DNA from 3 places in the Serratia sp. CoH_122_TC_1 genome. Region 3 is predicted to be linked to each of the others. Evidence: predicted binding sites of a transcription regulator. Region 3 holds the regulator's gene; each other region holds the start of a gene.
The links. The regulator CRP, encoded in region 3, controls carbon source genes, mostly activating them, when cyclic AMP is high. The targets are predictions, from matches to a motif close to ATGTGANNNNNNTCACAT.
Positions count from the first base shown of each region.

Region 1: the regulator CRP is predicted to act here: its motif matches at 1,410-1,427, upstream of AC2FC2_RS15285 (YfcZ/YiiS family protein).
Region 2: the regulator CRP is predicted to act here: its motif matches at 1,336-1,353, upstream of glpT (glycerol-3-phosphate transporter).

Region 1 covers NZ_JBXWLA010000011.1:41,336-43,607, reverse strand. Annotated here, with positions in the region: gene fadI (acetyl-CoA C-acyltransferase FadI) at 1-782, opposite strand, end outside; gene AC2FC2_RS15285 (YfcZ/YiiS family protein) at 977-1,273, opposite strand; gene fadL (long-chain fatty acid transporter FadL) at 1,681-2,272, shown strand, end outside.
Region 2 covers NZ_JBXWLA010000006.1:227,731-230,002, forward strand. Annotated here, with positions in the region: gene glpT (glycerol-3-phosphate transporter) at 1-1,106, opposite strand, end outside; gene glpA (anaerobic glycerol-3-phosphate dehydrogenase subunit A) at 1,472-2,272, shown strand, end outside.
Region 3 covers NZ_JBXWLA010000013.1:20,656-22,927, forward strand. Annotated here, with positions in the region: gene AC2FC2_RS17080 (phosphoribulokinase) at 1-69, shown strand, start outside; gene AC2FC2_RS17085 (OsmC family protein) at 108-515, opposite strand; gene crp (cAMP-activated global transcriptional regulator CRP) at 895-1,527, shown strand; gene AC2FC2_RS17095 (YccS/YhfK family putative transporter) at 1,582-2,272, shown strand, end outside.

The DNA.
Region 1 (2,272 bases), on a different contig from region 3:
TCAAAGGCCGGTTTTAGTTTCGCGTAGGAAGCCAGGCTGGAGTCTTTACGGACGTTATTGTCTTCAGCAATCTGTGTGCGATACGGCGGTACGTAGGCGGTCATCACTTCATCATGCAACAGCCCTTGCTCCCAGGCTTTGGCCGCCAATTGGTGAGAACGGTGCGCCAGCGCGTCCTGCTCTTCCCGGGTGATACCGTGGCTTTTCGCCATTTGCTCGGCAGTATCGCCCATGCGCAAGCCGGTTGAGTATTCAGCCACTGCCGGCGGTACTGGCATCAGATCGCGGAATTTCAATCGGCTGAACAACTTGAGACGCTGTGACAGGGTGCGTGCTTTGTTGACGTCCACCAGCGTACGCGCCAGCGCTTTGCTGACGCCAATAGGCAATACCGAAGAGGAATCAGCGCCGCCGGCAATACCAATACTGATACTGCCCGCCATAATGCTTTCCGCCACGTTGGCAATCGCCTGGAAACTGGTGGCGCACGCGCGCGACACGCTGTACGCATCGGTATGCACACTCATGCCGGTGCCCAACACGATTTCACGCGCAATGTTCGGCGCTTCTGGCATTTGTACGACCTGGCCGAACACCAATTGTTCGATCAGGGCCGGATCAATCCCGCTGCGGGCCAACAGTTCGCTCACCGCCGTTTTACCCAAATCCACCGCAGGAATACCGTGATAAGCGGTTGCCTGCTTGGCAAAGGGGGTACGCAGTCCATTTACAATAGCAATACGGTCACCGTGACGGGTCACCAACGGCAGTGCCTTACTCATAAACGCTCCTGAAGAAAATAACGTCAGCGCAACGGCCAAAAAAAGAGGTCTGACCTGATGAGGTCATTGTTAACCAAATGTTTACATTTGGCAAACCGTCAGAAGTGAAAACTGAGAGCAGGAGCAACTTTCTACAGAGGGATAAAGGGAAAGGCAGCGGTGCGGGTTTGCCCCACACCGTTTTACAGCAGTGATTAACGCAGGCCGAGCTGGAAAATCAGGGTTTCAGCCTGGCAGGCAAAGGTGAAATCCGCCGCCAGTTCCACGCCACCGTCAACCGGTTTAATGCTACTGCTGATGTCACAAGGATCAGATTCCACGTTGCGGGCTTTTTCGGTCAACACGGCCAGCATTTTCTCCGCATCCTGCTGATTAGCAAATACCTGGCTGTAGGAAGCGGTGCAATCCGTATTGTCCATCACGGTACCCACATCGACACAGCAACAGGCGGCCGTTTCCTGGGCACTACATTTATTCAGCGAATTTGACATGGTTGATTCTCCTCAGGGACCGCCATCACGCGAGTCCAAATTGCCATTTAGCGAATGGCGCAAAGATACAAGATTCTGCGCTTATTTTACTCTGCGGCGAAACCGATCACTAGCACTTACTTTTTATGGGTGTTTTAAGTGATGGAAATCACAAACGAAAATCGTTGTCTGCTAAGGAATGGTAAGAATTTTGTTATGTAGGGGTGGTTTTTTGTTAGCCAGATCTCTCTTTTGATATCAATTTGGAAATATTTAAAAAACAATGTTGCAACATTCTCACAGGTCGGACCTATAATTCAGCCACTGGTCTGATTTGTCTGAATGAGATCGGACCCTACAATCGCGCGCTTCCTTGTTACTTTATGTAACATGTTTAAATAATAAACACATAAAATGAGGTTTTGGTCATGAGCCAGAAAAACCTATTTACTAAATCAGCTCTCGCAGCTGCAGTGGCAATTATTTCTTCAAACGTGTCTGCCGCCGGATTCCAGCTGAATGAGTTCTCATCAGCTGGTTTAGGACGTGCGTATTCTGGCGAAGGCGCCATGGCAGATACCGCGGCTTCTGCCAGCCGCAACCCGGCCCTCCTGATGATGTACACCCGCCCAGAGCTCTCTATCGGTGCGGTGTTTATCGATCCGGACGTAGATATTTCAGGCAAGTCACCTTCTGGTGCCAGCCTGGATGCAAAAAACATCGCTCCAACAGCCTGGGTGCCAAACCTGCACTACGTTCAGCCGATTAACGATCAGTTTGCCGTGGGCGGCTCGGTAACGAGCAACTATGGCTTGGCTACCGAATTTAACGACGGTTACACCGCAGGTGCTTACGGCGGTAAAACCGACCTGACCACCGTGAACCTGAACCTGAGCGGTGCTTATCGCCTCAATCAACACTTCAGCTTCGGCCTGGGCTTCGATGCCGTTTATGCCAAAGCCAAACTCGAGCGTTATGCTGGCGAACTGCCGAAACTGATCGCTGGTTCTGGCCAATTGC
Region 2 (2,272 bases), on a different contig from region 3:
CCGATCAACATCACCGGGCCATAAATCAGGAAGCCGATGGTGATCATACAGGCCATATCGATGCCAGGATTACCGACCGGGTTCAGCCAGTAAACCACGGTGGCGATGGTCACCAGGGTCATAAAGAACACGCCCGTTGCACCGCGGTTACCTTTGAACACCTTGTCCGACATCCAGCCGCACAGCAGGGTGCCCGGAATACCGGCATATTCGTACAGGAAGTAAGCCCAGGAAGACTTGTCCAGCGCAAAATGCTTCACTTCTTTCAGGTAGGTCGGTGACCAGTCCAGGATGCCGTAACGCAACAGGTAGACGAACACGTTGGCCACGGCGATGTACCACAACAGCTTGTTCGGCAGAATGTATTGCATGAAGATTTGCTTGGCAGTCAGCTCTTCTTCCGCTTTATCGCTGTAATCGTCCGGGTAATCGTTTTTGTATTCTTCGATCGGTGGCAGGCCACAAGATTGTGGGGTGTCACGCATTAGGGCAAAGGCGATCAGGGCGACCAGGATGGCACCGAAGGCCGGCATATACAGCGCAGCATGCCAGTCGTTGAACCATGCCATACCGAGCAGGAACAGCAGTGGCGGCAGACCACCACCTACGTTGTGGGCACAGTTCCAGACCGAAACAATACCGCCGCGTTCTTTCTGCGACCACCAGTGCACCATGGTACGGCCACACGGCGGCCAGCCCATTCCCTGGAACCAACCGCACAGGAACAGCAGCACGAACATGACAGCGATGCTAGACGTTGCCCAAGGCACGAAGCCCATGAACAACATCACTGCTGCGGCCAAAATCAAGCCGGCGGGCAGGAATACGCGCGGGTTGGAGCGGTCAGACACCGACCCCATGATGAATTTGGAAAAACCGTAGGCGATAGAAATACCGGACAGCGCGAAACCGAGGTCACCGCGGCTGAAACCTTGGTCAATCAAATAAGGCATGGCCAGGGTGAAGTTCTTGCGCACCAGGTAATAGGCGGCATAACCGAAGAAAATCCCCATAAAAATTTGCCAGCGCAATTTACGGTACAGCGGGTCGACTTTGTCGACCGGCACACGGGAAATGTGTGCTGCCGGCTTAAAAATACTCAACATGAGCGCCTCCGATGGCTTTATCTAGTTATCACATCAATATGATCTTGTACGTTCATTTGATGATTGAGCGGATATCGAATGTGGTGTTTTTATGTTCCATAACGAGCGTCATCCTAGTCAAATCAGCCTGGTGTCGCTGTGATGAATGGCGCAATTGTTACACTTTTATGAAGCACCGGCGAATTTTGAGCGATTCGTTAACGTTATGAAATAGAAAAACACCCAAAAATCGTGATTATGATCACATTCATGGTTTTTTGTGGACATTATGTTTTCGTTTCAGGTTCGTTATTGTTCCTTATCAAACAAAGACCCCAGTGACTGTGGCTCAATAGACGCATAACCACGGATCATGAGGGAGTGTCATGAGCAGCCATTCACCGGCTAACGAAACGGATGTGATCATCATCGGCGGTGGCGCGACCGGCGCGGGCATTGCGCGTGACTGTGCGCGCCGTGGACTGCGTTGCATACTGCTTGAGCGCCACGACATCGCGACTGGCGCGACGGGCCGCAACCATGGCCTGCTGCACAGTGGTGCGCGTTATGCGGTGACCGACGGCGAGTCGGCACGCGAGTGCATAGAAGAAAACCGTATCCTCAAACGCATAGCACATCACTGCATTGAGCGTACCGATGGGCTGTTTATTACGTTGCCGCAGGATTCGTTGGCCTACCAACAAGAGTTTATTGCCGCCTGTCACAGTGCCGGCATCAACGCCGAAGCGATTGACCCACAGTTGGCACTGCGCCTGGAGCCTGCGGCGAATCCAACATTGATAGGTGCAGTGCGCGTACCCGATGGCACTGTTGATCCGTTCCGACTAACCGCCGCGAATATGCTCGATGCCCGTGAGCACGGCGCACAAATTCTGACCTATCATCAGGTGGTTGGTTTGATTCGTGTGGGCGATCGCGTGACCGGCGTGCGCGTTTTCGACCATAAATCTGCACGCCGCTACGATATTCATGCCGAAATGGTGGTTAACGCCGCCGGCATTTGGGGCCAGCAGATTGCGGAATATGCCGATTTGCGTATTCGTATGTTCCCGGCGAAAGGTGCTTTGCTGATCCTCGGGCATCGCATCAATAACATGGTGATCAACCGTTGCCGCAAGCCCGCAGATGCCGACATTCTGGTTCCGGGTGACACCATTTCGTTGATT
Region 3 (2,272 bases):
GGGCTGGCGATGGAGCTGATCATGGCACCCTTGGTGCAGCGTCTGCTGGAAGGCAAAAAAATCGAATAAGTGGGTAGAGCGCGGCAGTCAGCCGCGCCTTTTCGCCATTAGGCCACGTCGCGGATTTCAAAGCTGTGAGTCACGCTTGCGGCCTTACTCAGCATCAATGACACCGAGCAGTATTTCTCCGCCGAGAGGTTCACCGCCCGCTCAACGATTTTGTCGCTCAGATCTTTACCGCTCACGATAAAGTGCAGGTTGATATGGGTGAACAGCCGCGGTGCTTCTTCACGTCGTTCAGAAGTCAGCTTGACCTCGCAATCACGCACATCATTACGCCCTTTTTGCAGGATCGACACCACATCGATAGCACTACAGCCCCCTACCGACATCAGCACCATTTCCATCGGGCTGGGCGCTTTGTCGCCCGCATTGCCGTCCATCAACACCTGATGGCCAGACGCGGATTCACCCAGAAACGTTAACCCTTCCACCCACTTAACTCTTGCCTGCATACTGGTCACTCCGGTTAATTTCTTAAAATCAGGGTACGCTTTCGCATAGAAACTGGCAACGGAACCTGATGCTAATCATGCTGAAGCGAGACAACACAAGACACCCGCCTCACTCTGTGCTACAAACAGAGCCGCAATAAATCTTTCCGGGACACTGATTTCAGGGAAACTCCCAGGGAAAGGCTCCTTTACCGGTATGTTAACAGAATGTAGCTTGCAGCTCTCCCGGCAAGTTAATATGCTAGAGCGACAGCGTATATTTATGACACGCCTCAAAATCTGCTGATAGCCACCATTAAAACAACGGCGACAACAGGTTTTACAGGGAACTCTGACCCCTGTGACACAAGGCAGCGATAACAACAGAGGATAACAGCGAATGGTTCTCGGCAAACCGCAAACAGACCCTACTCTCGAATGGTTCCTGTCTCATTGCCATATCCACAAATATCCATCCAAAAGTACGCTGATTCACCAAGGTGAAAAAGCCGAAACGCTTTACTACATCGTCAAAGGCTCCGTCGCGGTGCTGATTAAGGATGAAGAAGGTAAAGAGATGATTTTATCCTACCTTAACCAGGGGGATTTCATCGGCGAGCTTGGATTATTTGAAGAAGGTCAGGAGCGTAGCGCCTGGGTTAGGGCGAAGACCGCCTGTGAAGTGGCTGAAATTTCCTACAAGAAATTCCGCCAGTTAATTCAGGTCAACCCGGACATCCTGATGCGCCTGTCAGCCCAGATGGCAAACCGTCTGCAGATAACATCTGAGAAAGTGGGTAACCTCGCCTTCCTGGACGTTACAGGCCGTATCGCGCAAACACTGCTGAACCTGGCGAAACAACCTGATGCCATGACCCATCCTGATGGTATGCAGATTAAAATTACTCGTCAGGAAATTGGCCAAATCGTCGGTTGTTCACGTGAAACCGTTGGCCGTATTCTGAAAATGCTTGAAGATCAAAACCTGATCTCCGCCCACGGCAAAACCATTGTCGTTTACGGCACGCGTTAATCACTGAAAAAACGGCGCGATGATTCGCGCCGTTTTTTTATGCCCCAAGTCATCATGTGGCGCAGACTGATTTACCACCCGGAAGTCAACTATGCACTGCGGCAAACGCTGGTGCTGTGCCTGCCAGTGTTACTCGGCCTGTTGAGCGGCCAACTGCAATACGGCCTATTATTTTCCCTGGTTCCTGCCTGCTGCAATATTGCCGGGCTAGACACCCCTCACAAACGCTTCTTCAAACGTCTGATCGTCGGTGGCTCTCTATTTGCACTCAGCAGCCTGCTATTACAGCAAGCATTGCTTTGGCACTTGCCGTTGCCGGTGTTGATGCTTGGCCTGGCACTGCTTCTCGGCGTCAGCGGTGAAATAAGTCCGTTACATGCCCGCCTGTTGCCCGCCTCGCTGGTTGCCGCCATTTTCTCCCTCAGTATGGCCGGTACAGTTCCGCTTTGGCACGCACCGCTGCTATACGTCGTGGGTACCGCCTGGTACGGGCTGTTTACCTGGTTTTGGTTCACGCTGTGGAAAGAACAACCGATGCGCGAATCGCTCAATCAGCTCTATTTGGAACTGGCGGACTACTTTGAGGCCAAATATTCGCTGCTGACCCAGCATACCGATCCACAGACCGCATTACCGCCACTGTTGATACGCCAGCAAAAAGTGATGGATCTGATCACCCTGCTGTATCAGCAGCTTAACTTTCTACCGCACGCCAGTAACCTCGAACAAAAGCGCCTACAGCGTA